2 regions of the Metabacillus sp. cB07 genome follow, and region 1 is predicted to be linked to the other one. Evidence: riboswitches for the same ligand, from Rfam matches in the RefSeq annotation. Region 1 holds a riboswitch; the other holds the start of a gene.
The links. A riboswitch is a leader RNA that binds a small molecule or an ion and turns the genes downstream of it on or off. The one in region 1 is predicted to bind cyclic di-AMP.
Positions count from the first base shown of each region.

Region 2: it holds a riboswitch for cyclic di-AMP, as region 1 does, so the genes downstream of both, JOJ89_RS13910 (glutamate/proton symporter GltT) here and JOJ89_RS18135 (dicarboxylate/amino acid:cation symporter) in region 1, are expected to answer to the same signal.

Region 1 is NZ_CP069296.1:3,531,282-3,537,968, forward strand. It holds gene copZ (copper chaperone CopZ) at 1-193, opposite strand, end outside; gene JOJ89_RS18120 (metal-sensitive transcriptional regulator) at 214-540, opposite strand; gene JOJ89_RS18125 (response regulator transcription factor) at 604-1,281, opposite strand; gene JOJ89_RS18130 (sensor histidine kinase) at 1,278-2,636, opposite strand; gene JOJ89_RS18135 (dicarboxylate/amino acid:cation symporter) at 2,752-3,999, opposite strand; cyclic di-AMP (ydaO/yuaA leader) riboswitch at 4,161-4,304, opposite strand; gene JOJ89_RS18140 (alpha/beta fold hydrolase) at 4,421-5,155, shown strand; gene JOJ89_RS18145 (M3 family oligoendopeptidase) at 5,213-6,687, opposite strand, start outside.
Region 2 is NZ_CP069296.1:2,704,493-2,711,179, reverse strand. It holds gene JOJ89_RS13915 (hypothetical protein) at 357-587, shown strand; gene JOJ89_RS13910 (glutamate/proton symporter GltT) at 624-1,886, opposite strand; cyclic di-AMP (ydaO/yuaA leader) riboswitch at 1,975-2,115, opposite strand; gene JOJ89_RS13905 (DNA polymerase IV) at 2,305-3,546, shown strand; gene gndA (NADP-dependent phosphogluconate dehydrogenase) at 3,651-5,063, shown strand; gene JOJ89_RS13895 (YqaE/Pmp3 family membrane protein) at 5,162-5,344, shown strand; gene JOJ89_RS13890 (VOC family protein) at 5,511-5,939, shown strand; gene JOJ89_RS13885 (MFS transporter) at 6,082-6,687, shown strand, end outside.

The DNA of each region.
Region 1 (6,687 bases):
ACCCCTGATCATCAATAGCTTCTTTGATGGCAGCCAGGTTCACTTTTTCCGGGTTGTACTCGACAGCTACTGTGCCTTCGTTAAGATTGACTTTTACTGATGTGACACCGTTCAGTTCACCCACGCCGCCTTCTACTGCTTTCACACAATGGTTGCATGACATTCCCTGTACATTCAATGTTGCGTTTTCCATATTGTATCTCCCCTTTTGTTTTATTTCATTAGACGTTTAACAGTTACAAGTACTTCATCGATGACTTCAAGATCACCATCCTGGATGCGTTCGACCAGACAGCTTTTCATGTGGCCTTCAAGAAGAATTTTGCTGACGGAATTCAGGGCAGATTGTACAGCAGCTATTTGAGTCAGAACATCATCACAATAGGTATCCTTATCAATCAGCCCTTTTACTCCCCGAATCTGGCCTTCTATTCTGTTCAGCCGTGTCACTAAATTCTTTTTAGTTGTTTCCGAATGATGGCTCTTTCGGTCTGTTCCTGGAACATGACAGCTTTCAGGTTCATTTACGTGATCAACCATGTCATGCACCTCCTTGATTTAAATTTACCATACCCCCCTACCCTATGTAAAGGAAAAAACCGCCTATTTTTTTTCGTCTGTCCACTTGTAGCCTGCACCCCATACCGTTTGAAGGTGTTCTTCAACCGGAAAGCCTGTTTTTCTAAGTTTGTCCCGGATATGTCTCACGTGAGAATCGACCGTTCTGCCGTCTGTATCTGCCTCATATCCCCATACTGCCGTAATCAGGTGGTCCCGGTCAAACACCCTGTTCCGGTTTTGCAGAAAAAGACCGGCCAGTCGAAATTCTTTTGGGGTAAAAGGAATTGTTTTCTCTCGGTAAACAGCTTCCTGCTTATTTTCATCCCACTTTAATCCCCTGAATTCAATTGCAGGGTTGTTTCGCGTTCTTCTTAGAATGGCTTCAATTCTTGCAAGCAATTCGGATTCATCAAACGGTTTCGTCAGATAGTCATCCGCACCGGCCCTGAGTCCTTTTACAATATCCGCCTTATGATCCCGGGCGGTGACCATAATAATCGGAATATCTGAAAACAGCCTGATCTCCCTGCAGATCTCAAAACCGCTTTTATCCGGCATCATGATATCTAAAATCACCAGAGCAGGGTTTTCACTTGCGATCAAGTCTGCCGCTTCATTGCCGTCGGTGCTTTTCACGCAGGAATAGCCTGCAGGCACAAGATAAAGCTCCAGCAGATTAAGCATCAGCTGTTCATCATCTATCAAAAGTATTTTTTTCATGCTTTTGACTCCTTTTGAAACTCAATGATAATAGAAGTTCCTTTTCCAAGACTGCTCTCTGCACGGACTGTGCCTCCCGCAGCCTCCACAATTTCTTTTACGATGGCCAAACCAAGACCTGTCCCTCCGCTGTGGCGCGACCTCGACTTGTCTACTCTGTAGAGCCTGTCAAAGACATGCGGCAGGTCTTTCTCAGGTATCCCGATCCCCTCATCAGAAAAGGCAATCTTCACGGAATGCTGCTCTTCCCGGACTTTGACTGTAATGGCTGAATTCTCCTCCGAATAGCGGATGGCATTGTCTAAAATATTCAAAGTAACTTGCTCAAACCTTGCCAGGTCAATAAAAAGATAGACCTCATCTTCCGGAAAGTCCTCTACAACCTCCATTTTTTTGTCTGCCAGAACGGCCTGAACCTGTTCAACTGTTTTTCGGAGGAATGACCGTATCTCCGTTTTCTCTTTCTCAATGTGAAAGGACAGCTGATCCATTCTTGCCAGTTCGAACAGATCCTCCACTAATCTTGACAGGCTGGATGTTTGCTCGCTTAATATTGTCAAATAGTTCGATCGCTCAGCAGGGTGAAGCTCCGGTCTTTTTGCCACATCAGCATATCCCTTAATATACGTGAGGGGGGTACGCAATTCATGAGCAATGCTTGCCAAAAATTCGTTTCTTTCCTGTTTCAGGTGCTCAAGATCACTTGCCAGCTTTTGAATGGAGGCACCAAGCTCGCCAAGCTCATCGTTTCTGTGCATTTGCAGCTTAACCGTAAAATCCCCTGCACTTAACCGCTCCGTTGCCTCTTTCATCTTGAGCAGGGGCTTTGTCACAATTCTTGATAAAAAGAAAACGGCTATAATCGTCAGCAGCACAGAAACAGTGCCGATAAAAAGGAAATGGTCGTTCAGCCTTGAGATCATGGATTGGATGGAATCTGTCCCTTTAAACATATAGACATATCCTTTTACCTTTTCCCCGTCGCGGACGGGGCTTGCCGTCCATATATAAGGACTGTTTTTCCAGTCTTCCCCCGATGCCGAAGGTTCCATTAATGCCTTTTCCATATCAGAATTGAGATCAGCAGATCCATAGAGAACGGTTTTATCCGCTGCTGTCAGCAAAACGTCCGTATCAGCCTCAGATTCCATGAGAACCACATGCTCCATTGTTGTTTCATCCCCGTGTTTCTCAAGGACATCACGATGGCTGTCCCCCCTGATTTGCAGGGCAGTCAGCTCTTCTTCTACACGTGTATTTACAAGATTTCTGTATAAAAAGAGAAAAAGACAGGTCTCTACTATTAAGATAATGATAAAAAACAATAATCCAATTTTAATGGCAAGCTTGTTCACGGTGAATCCCCTTATTATTCTTATTTCTTTTACCATACCAGAAAAATATGCATAATTTGTGCAAGCGGGCTAAAAAAGCATACACAAAAAGCGGCCCCAAAGGCCGCTTTCTGTATTAAACCATTTTCTCATCAATTTCAGGAATCTTATATTCTCCATGTTTCTTTTCCGTTTCAGCAACAATAACAGCACATGCTGCATCTCCAGTGATGTTAACGGCTGTACGCGCCATATCAAGAAGACGGTCAATACCGATGATCAAGGCGATACCCGCTACTGGAAGACCGACAGAGTTCAGTACCATGGCAAGCAGGATTAGTCCTACTCCCGGCACACCGGCAGTACCGATTGATGCAAGAACAGCTGTCAGAACGACCGTAATCATTTGAGTGATTGTAAGGTCGATACCGTAAACCTGCGCAATAAAGATTGTCGCTACACCTTGCATGATTGCTGTTCCATCCATGTTGATTGTTGCGCCAAGCGGTTGAACGAAGCTTGAGATCGGCTCAGGAACTTTCAGGCGTTTTTGGGCTGTTTCCATAGATACAGGAAGTGTTGCATTACTGCTTGACGTACTGAAGGCAACTGCCATTGCCGGCGAGAAGTTTTTGAAAAATGCCACCGGACTTTGTTTTGCAAGGAAGAAGATGGCCGATCCATATGTGACAACGGCATGAATCACAAGGGCAAGAATAACGACTCCCATGTAGAGACCCATTGCCTTCAGAGCATCGAGTCCCTGGCTGCCGACTGCTGCTGCGATTAAACCAAATGTGCCGTATGGAGCGAATTTCATTACAAGATTGACAAGGTACATCATTAAGTCATTGCCCTGCTCAACAAATCTCAGCAAAGCACTTGCCTTTTTACCAAGGAATGTAATACCAAGACCTACAAAGATTGAGAAAACGATAATCTGAAGCATATTGCCGTCAGCAAAAGCCTTAACAGGGTTTGTTGGAATCATGTTCAGCAGTGTTTCCGCTACAGAAGGGGCTTCCTTCGCTTCGTACTCTGCAGAAGATGTATCAAATTCCCCGAAGTTCCCCGGCTGAATCGTAAGGGCAAGAACCAGTCCGATGACAATGGCGAGTGCGGTTGTTCCAAGAAAGAATGTTACAGTTTTAACACCGATTCTCCCAAGCTTCTTCGGATCACCGAGCCCGGCTACCCCAAGAGTAATAGAGAAGAAGACAATCGGCACAACAAGCATGTTAATTAAGTTCAAGAAGATTTTTCCAAGCGGCGTAAACAGGAATGTATCCAGCTGCTTAAATAAATCCGGGGCGGTAATATTGAGGATTAATCCTACAATTGCACCCAGAATGAGACCAATGATGATTTTCGTTGCTAGTTTCATAGACAACCTCCGTAAAATAGAATAATAAAAAGCTAGTTATTTATTCCCAGTTTAACGGGATGGAGAAACATGATTGTGAGAGTTTTTTGAAAAATACAAAAAAACCACAGGAGGAACCCATGGTTTGCATTCGTCAATTTGAATAATTATGACTTTTCACAGTTGAGTCTCTCCAGCGCAAGCGAGGTTAGCTGTCGGATTCGGACGAAGAGCTGTCCTACCTCAAAACTACAAGGATTCACCCCCAGTGCATGCGCACTTACTCGGGTCCCCCGCTCCTGTTAAGGATTAAGCGTATATTTATTAAGTTATACTACTATTCTAAATAATAGTTTGTCTTTTGGCAAACATCAAAATTTGCCTTTAGTTGGATTTAAGCATAAAATTTAGCAGAAATCGCGATAAATTAAGGAGTTTTCCCATGAAAAGATGGATCAAAAATTTTTTTCTGATAGCCGTGGCAGTACTTGTACTTGCGTTTGCAGGCTTTTTCATATGGTCACAGCAGACATATAAAGCAACTGAAGACCTTTACAACTCGACCAATATTCAAAAGGAAAACACAGCAGACGGCTATTTGCTTTTTGAACCGGTGAATCAGAAGACAAATACGGGCATTATTTTTTATCCCGGAGCAAAGGTCGAGCCTGAAGCTTACGCCTATCTTGCCGAGCAGCTTGCTCAGCGGGGATATACAGCGGCGATTGTCAAAATGCCTTTTAACCTGGCGATTGCCGGCATCAATAAAGCCGGGAATGTAATTAAAGACAATCCGGAAATCACAAAATGGTATCTGGGAGGGCACTCACTTGGGGGAGCTTCAGCATCGATCTATGCCTATGACCACCAGGATACAATAAAAGGACTGTTCCTTATGGCTGCCTATCCCACAGATTCCAGTGATTTTTCCGGGACTGATTTTCCGATTTTGACAATTTACGGAGAGAAAGACGGTTTGGCCACTCTTGATGATATCCGGGAGAAAAAACACCTGCTTTCAGAGGATACATTTTTCTATCAAATTAAAGGCGGAAATCATGCGCAGTTCGGCATTTACGGCAATCAAAAAGGCGATAATGAAGCGGACATCAACGTTTATATTCAGCAGGACCTTATTGTTAATACAATCGACAGATGGATCATCATGAATCAATAAGTTTTAAACAAAAAAACTGCACCCCTTCAAATAGCTTAAGGGTGCAGTATCTTATAATTATTTTACTGCCTCAAGAAACTCCTCTGCATCCTGAACTATAAGAGCCACTGCGTCTTTCCAGAAATCCTCTTTTGTCAGATCAGCGCCAAGATGCTTCATGGCAAGATCTTCAACCTGCATCGAGCCTGTATCTTTAAGCAAGGCAATGTATTTCTGCTCAAAAGCAGCTCCTTCCTCAAGCGCTTTTGCATAGATTCCAAGCGAGAACAAGTAACCGAATGTATACGGGAAGTTATAGAATGGAACGCCCGTAATATGAAAGTGGAGCTTTGATGCCCAGAAGTGCGGGTGATACTCGCCTAATGAATCACAATAGGCTTCTTTCTGAGCGTCTTCCATCAGCTCGCTGATTCTCTCGGCACTCACCATTCCTTTTTTGCGCTCTTCATAAAACGCATTTTCGAAAATAAAACGGCCATGTATGTTCATCAGAAGCGCCACACTGCGCTGTACTTTATCTTCAAGCAGGGCAAGGCGCTCTTCTTCCGTTTTTGCTTTTTTCACTGAAGCATCCGCCACAATCATCTCGGCAAATGTCGAAGCCGTTTCCGCCACATTCATCGCATAGCTGCGGTTCAGCGGATGAACGCCTGCCATTGCATGCTGGTGAAACGCATGGCCAAGCTCATGGGCAAGAGTCGCAATGTTTGAAGGCGTGCCTGAGAACGTCATAAAGATGCGGGACTGGTCGCTCTCAGGAAAGCTTGTGCAAAATCCGCCCGGCGCCTTTCCCTGTCTGTCTTCCGCTTCGATCCAGCGGTCCTCAAAGGCTTTTTTCGTAAAAGAGGTAAGCTCCTCTCCGAAGTTTGAGAACTGATCTAGAATAAACTCAGCTCCCTCCTGGTAGGAAACCTTCGACTCTTTGCCGCCGATCGGCGCATCAAGATCATACCAGCTGAGTTTCTCCACCCCGAGAAGCTCTGCTTTTCTTTTTAAATACTTCACTAGAGACTGCTTGTTTTCAGAGATAACTTTCCACATGACATCAAGCGTCTCCCGCTTCATCCGGTTGATTTCAAGGGGCTCGCTGAGCACGTCGTTCCAGCCGCGCTTTTCGTAGACATTCAGCCTGAAGCCCGCAAGATGATTCAGCGTTTGTGCAAATAAATCAGCTTTGCTTCCCCATGCTTTTTCCCACTCTTCAAAAACAGCCTTGCGTACTTCACGGTCCCCGCTTGAGAATTTATTGGCCGCCTGGCCAACGGAAAGTTCTTTTACTTCTCCATTTTCTCTGAATGGAATTTTCACCGTTGAGACGAGAGTGTCATAAAACTGTCCCCACGCATGATATCCATCAACAGAAAGAGCATTGATCAGCGTTTCCTGCTCCATCGGCAGTTTATTCTTCGCTTTGTTTCTGCGTTCAGTTAGCACATAGCTGAGGTCAGCCAGACTTTCCGTCAGAATAAGCTCTTCCCAGATTCTATCCTCCACTTTTACAAGCTTTTGATCAAGGCTTGCGAGTGCATTCT
Region 2 (6,687 bases), 830 kb from region 1:
TGAATCGTACCCTCGGATACCGAAAAACGATGGGTGGAGGGTAAGCAAAGTGGTGAATCGTACCCTCGGATACCGAAAAACGATGGGTGGAGGGTAAGCAAAGTGGTGAATCGTACCCTCGGATACCGAAAAACAATGGGTGGAGGGTAAGCAAAGCTGTGAATCGTACCCTCGGAAACCGAGAAACGATGTGGGAGGGTAAGCAAAGCAGTGAATCGTACCCCCGCAAACCGAGAAACGATGTGGGAGGGTAAGCAAATGTACGAATCGTACCCTCGCAAACCGAGGAACGATATGCGAGGGTAAGGAAAAACTCAATCTGTAGGGAACATGAATAAAATCATGAGGAGCATAACATGAAACATTTTTTTCTGGGGTTTTTAATTTCAGGGTTTGGATCATTTATCCTTATTGTACTGGGGCTGGCACTCTTTGCAGAACTTTATCCTAACGAGGACCCGTCCGTAGGTGCCGGAGTCGGATTTGCAATAGCATTCGGATTTGTGTTTTCTGCACCGGTTGCTGCCATGATCGGGATTGTTGGAGGAGTGCTTACATACGTATTCAAGAAGTATAAGAAGAACTAAAAAACCCCCGGACCATTTTCCGGGGGCTCTTCCTGTTTATGCACTTGCTTTCATGACTTCATTCGCTTTAATCCGGTTGTACTGGCCTTCGGATTTTGACATCACGATGGCAGCGAGGGTATTGCCGACAAGGTTAACGACCGTGCGGGCCATATCCATGATGCGGTCCACTCCTGCAATGAAGGCAAGTCCTTCCGCCGGAATACCGATTGTTCCGAGAGTGGCAAGCAGAACAACGAAGGATGTTCCAGGAACGGCAGCCATCCCTTTAGACGTAACCATCAAGACTAAAATCAGTGTCAATTGCTGAACGATTGTCAGTTCGATGCCGTAAACCTGTGCAAGGAACAAGGCAGCAATCGCTTGATAGAGTACGGATCCGTCAAGGTTAAACGTGTATCCGATAGGAACGACAAAGGACACAATTCCCTTAGGGCATCCCATCTTTTCAAGCTTTTCCATGATTCGGGGCAGGACCGTTTCTGAGCTTGATGTACTGAACGCAAGCAGCAGCTCGTCCTTAATGTAGCGAAGCAGAGAAAAGATATTGACGCCTGCCCATTTGGCAACTGCTCCCAATACTACAATCAGGAAGAAAATCAGGGCAGCGTATACTAATACAACCAATTTTCCAAGAGAAAGCAATGAATCAATTCCAAATTTTGAAACGGTTACTCCGATCAGGGCGAATACGCCGAGAGGAGCCACTTTCATTACAAGGTTGACGACGTGGAACATCGCGTGAGAAACACCGTCAAAGAACTGAAGGACCGGCTTTCCACGTTCTCCGATGGCTGCTACGCCGAGTCCGAAGAGGACGGAGAAAAAGATGATGGCAAGCATATCGCCTTCTACGACAGATTTAAAGAAGTTCGTCGGAACAATATGAAGAAACGTTTCGGCAACCGATTTTTCACTTTGCTCTTCAGATGTATCGACATACTGCTGGATATCTGTTTTTTGGGCAGATTCAAGGTCAACTCCTTGCCCCGGCTGAAAGACGTTTGCAAGCAATACGCCGAGGACAATCGCAACAGTTGTAATGATTTCAAAATAAAGAATGGTTTTTCCGCCGAGTCTTCCAACGTGTTTTCCATTCCCAGCACCTGCAACTCCAACGATCAGGCTAGAGATAACAATCGGAATGACAATCATTTTGATCAAACGCAAAAACAAATCTCCAAGCGGCTGCAAAACTGCGGCAACTCGGGGGTCATTAAACCAGACAACACCTACTAAAATACCTAAAGTCAAACCAATAAAAATTTGGGAAGCCAGTCCCAAACGAATTTTTTTCATAGAAGAACCTCCTCTGAGATGTAAGAATTCTGAAAAAACAAAAAAAGACCAATCTAAAGTAAGAAAGGTCTTTAATACACAATTAAAGTCTTTCTCCCAATAAAGCATACGAGGTTAACTGTCGGATTCGGGATTGAGAGTTCCCTTCCATTTACGGATTCACCCCAAGGTAAGAGCCTTACCAAATGCATGATTCCCCCGCTCTGAAAAGATTAAGCTTGTTATGAAATTTGACGGACAATAAAAACACACAAGATATAATTTACTTGTGATAAGGGGAGTCTGTCAATTGTTTTATAAAAAGTAAGAAAGGATCAAATTTTTGCGCTTTTCTAATTCCGTCCCCATCATTAGCGGTTCATCTGCTGACTGTGATAAAATTGAGGCACTATAACAGTTTGGAAAGAAGTTGAACGGCATGAAGCAGCAGAGCGGTCCAAGGGTCATTCTCCATGTGGATATGAACAGTTTTTACGCATCTGTTGAGATGGCGTTTGAGCCTGACCTGAGGGGAAAGCCGCTCGCCATCGCCGGCAATGTGGAAGAGCGGAAGGGTATTGTTGTGACGTGCAGCTATGAGGCCAGGGCCAGAGGCGTGAAAACAACGATGCCGTTGTGGCAGGCGAAGCGCCATTGTCCTGAACTGATTGTCAGGAAACCGAATTTTGACCGGTACCGGAAGGCATCAAGAGCGATGTTTGACCTGTTAAGAGAATTTACGGATCTTGTTGAGCCTGTCTCTATTGATGAGGGATATATGGACTTGACGGAATATCTGAAGGAAGGCAATCCCCTTCAAGTGGCAAAAACGATTCAGCAGCGCTTGCTTGAAGAGCTCCTTCTGCCTTCAAGTATAGGAATTGCCCCAAATAAATTCCTTGCCAAAATGGCTTCCAATATGAAAAAGCCCCTTGGCATCACCGTCCTAAGAAAAAGGGAGCTTCATGAGACACTGTGGCCGCTTCCAGCAGGCGAGATGCACGGAGTGGGGGAAAAAACGGCAGAAAAACTTCTCACCATCGGCGTCAAAACAATCAAAGATCTGGCTGAAGCCGATCCGATTTCATTGAAACAGCTCCTGGGCATAAACGGTGAACGGCTGAAAAAACGGGCAAAAGGCATAGACAGCAGAGAAGTCAATCCGGACAGCATCAATGATTTTAAGAGCATAGGGAATTCTACCACTCTCTCCAAAGATTCAAGCGATGTGCGCGTCCTTTATGATACTTTGAACCGCCTCTCTCAGTCAGTCAGCATGCGGATGAAGCGGAAAGAGGTGCTCGGAACAAAAATCTTTATTACGATCCGCTACTCAGACCGGAGCACATTTACCCGCAGCCGGACAGTCAATAACCCGCTTGGTGAAAAAGAAGAGCTGTACACTCACGCCAAAGAGATTTTTGACAGGCACTGGACAGGAGAGCCGGTACGGTTGCTCGGGGTGACGTGCCAGGACCTTGTCCCAAAAGGAGATGCCTATAAACAGCTGGATCTGTTTTCTTTTCAGGAGGATGCAAAAAAAGAGCCGCTTTTTAAAACGATTGAAGACATCCAGAAAAAATTTGGCGAAAGTATCATTAAACGCGGGATGAAAGCGGTCCGCCTGGAGGATGATAAAACAAGCGGGACAAGTTTCAATAAAGATTTTTTAAGGGAATGAGACAAGGCGCTTTCCTTGATAAAAGCAAGGACACTGTGTTATTTTACAGAAGGAATGCATATTCATGCGCACAACGATATTTGGGACAGAAAGGGAGTAAAAACATGTCTAAACAGCAAATTGGCGTTATCGGTTTGGCCGTCATGGGCAAAAACCTCGCTCTTAATATAGAAAGCCGCGGCTATTCGGTGGCCGTTTATAACCGCTCTTCAGATAAAACAGAAGAAATGCTGAAAGAACACAGCGGCAAGAACCTGACAGGTACATACAGCATTGAAGAGTTTGTTCAGTCTCTTGAAACACCGCGCAAAATTCTTCTTATGGTAAAAGCCGGTTTTGCAACAGATGCAACGATCGAACAGCTTCTTCCTCATCTTGATAAAGGCGATATTCTGATCGACGGAGGAAATACGCTTTACACAGATACACAGCGCAGAAACAAAGAGCTTGCCGAAAGCGGCATTCACTTTATCGGCACAGGCGTTTCAGGCGGAGAAGAAGGAGCCCTAAAAGGACCTTCCATCATGCCTGGAGGACAAAAGGAAGCATTTGAACTTGTGAAGCCGATTTTCGAAGCGATTTCTGCAAAAGTGGACGGAGATCCATGTACAACTTACATCGGTCCGGACGGTGCGGGCCACTATGTGAAAATGGTTCACAACGGCATAGAGTACGGCGATATGCAGCTGATTTCAGAAGCGTATTTCATTCTGAAAAATGTTCTTGGTCTATCTGCACAGGAACTCCACGAAGTATTTGCCGAGTGGAATAAAGGTGAGCTTGACAGCTATCTGATTGAAATCACGGCTGACATTTTCACAAAAACAGATGATGAAACAGGCAAGCCGCTTGTTGATATGATTCTGGATACAGCAGGACAAAAAGGAACTGGAAAATGGACAAGCAAAAGTGCCCTTGATTTAGGTGTTCCGCTTCCGATTATTACGGAATCCGTGTTTGCCCGCTTCATCTCTGCCATGAAAGATGAGCGTGTAAAAGCGAGCGGCATTCTCTCAGGCCCTTCTGTGACACCATATGAAGGCGATAAAAAAGAACTGATCGAAGTTGTACGAAAAGCGCTTTACATGAGCAAAATTTGTTCTTATGCACAAGGTTTTGCCCAAATGAGAGCAGCTTCTGAGGAATACAACTGGGATCTTCAGTACGGCGACATCGCGATGATTTTCAGAGGCGGATGCATCATCCGTGCAGCCTTCCTTCAAAAAATCAAAGATGCGTATGACCGTGACGGCGAGCTTGCAAATCTTCTGCTTGATCCATACTTCAAAGAGATTGCAGAAAGCTACCAGGGAGCTCTTCGCAAAGTGCTGACAGTTGCCATAGAGCAAGGGGTTCCGGTACCAAGCTTCTCAGCTGCCCTATCTTATTACGACAGCTACCGCACGGCTACATTGCCTGCAAACCTGATTCAGGCGCAGCGCGACTATTTCGGAGCGCACACTTATCAGCGTACAGATAAAGAAGGCATTTTCCATACAGAATGGATGTCTAAGTAAAAGCAGAACACGGAGCCTTGTGCTCCGTGTTTTTTGCCGTTTCTAAACCGCAGAATCGGGGTAAAATGTAACGGATAAGAAAAGAACGGGGTGATGTGATGCTTTATTTACTGGCGATTATACTGCCGCCTGTTGCCGTGCTGTTTGTCGGCAGACCGTTTCAGGCGCTGCTTAACCTGATTTTGACGCTCATTTTTTATCTTCCGGGAGCCATTCACGCCGTGCTTGTGGTGAAGGATGCAAAAGATGAGAAGCGTATGAAGAAGTACGGAGTGAGGTAACTTAAAAAAGATGCTGACTCTGAAGGAAATTAGCCCGCCTCTAGAGAAATAGAGGGACGGGCTTTATTTATTGTATTTTTTATAAGGGTGTAGCAAAAGGCAGCTGAACATGGTATGATAATACAGAACAAATGTTCTTATTAAATTTATGACGATGAGGTGTAACATGATCACATCAGTAAATCCTTACATTGTAACAAATGGAAATGGTCAAGAGGCAGTGAAGTTTTATGTAGATGCATTAAATGCTGAACTTGTTTCGATTCAAACATTCGGGGAAATGCCGGAGGATCCGAATCATCCTATTCCCGCTGATGCAAAGGACCGTGTGATGAATGCACAGTTTAAAACAGGCGATACCCTCATGATGCTGTCAGATACATTTCCCGGAATGCCTTATACTCTCGGTTCGCAGCTTTCTATTGCGATTCATATTGATTCAGCAGACGCAGCGAAAAATGTATTTGAAAAACTCTCTGCAGGCGGAAATGTCACAATGCCTCTTCAGGAAACATTCTGGAGTCCTGCATACGGTCAGGTTAAAGACAAATATGGTGTTGAATGGCAAGTATCTGCTGTTAAAGAAAACGAATAATAAGCTTAAAAGAGACCTCTTCTTGTTAAGAAGGGGTTTTCGTCTTTTTAAAGGGCAGGTCGAAGCAAATCGGTTGACTATACAGGCTGTAAGAGTATATATTTCTTTAGGTATACGAAATAAAAGCTGAGGGCGGGATAGAATGTCAACGATAATAGAAGAAAGACCGCCAGCAGTTCCTGGCTTAAAATACGAAAACAGAATTGTATGGCTGTGGAGTTTAACCGTATGGCTCGTTGTGATGAACACGACGATGTTTAATGTCGCTTTGCCGAGCGTGCTTCGCGATTTGAGCCTTTCATCCGGCACTGCATCCTGGATTGTGTCAGGATACTCAATCGCTTTTGCCATCTCTACTCTCACGTACAGCCGTTTATCAGATTTCATTCCGATCTCAAGGCTGCTTGCAGTCGGGCTTGCCATGCTTGGTGCAGCATCCATTATCGGTTTTATTTCTCATAACTTTTATCTGCTTTTATTCGCGAGAGTTCTTCAGGCAGCGGGAGCAGGGGCTGTGCCTGGTCTTGCCATGGTTTTGGCGGGTAAATATATTCCCATTTCCAGAAGAGGAAAGGCGATGTCGCTGATTTCGTCTGCCGCATCGCTTGGGTTTGGACTTGGACCCGTTATTGGAGGAGCCATTACAACCTATCTTGGATGGAATTATTTATTTGTCATCACCGCATTTGTTGTCCTGCTTCTTCCCCTGTTTAAAAAGCTGCTTCCTAAAGAGGAAGTCCATAAGGTA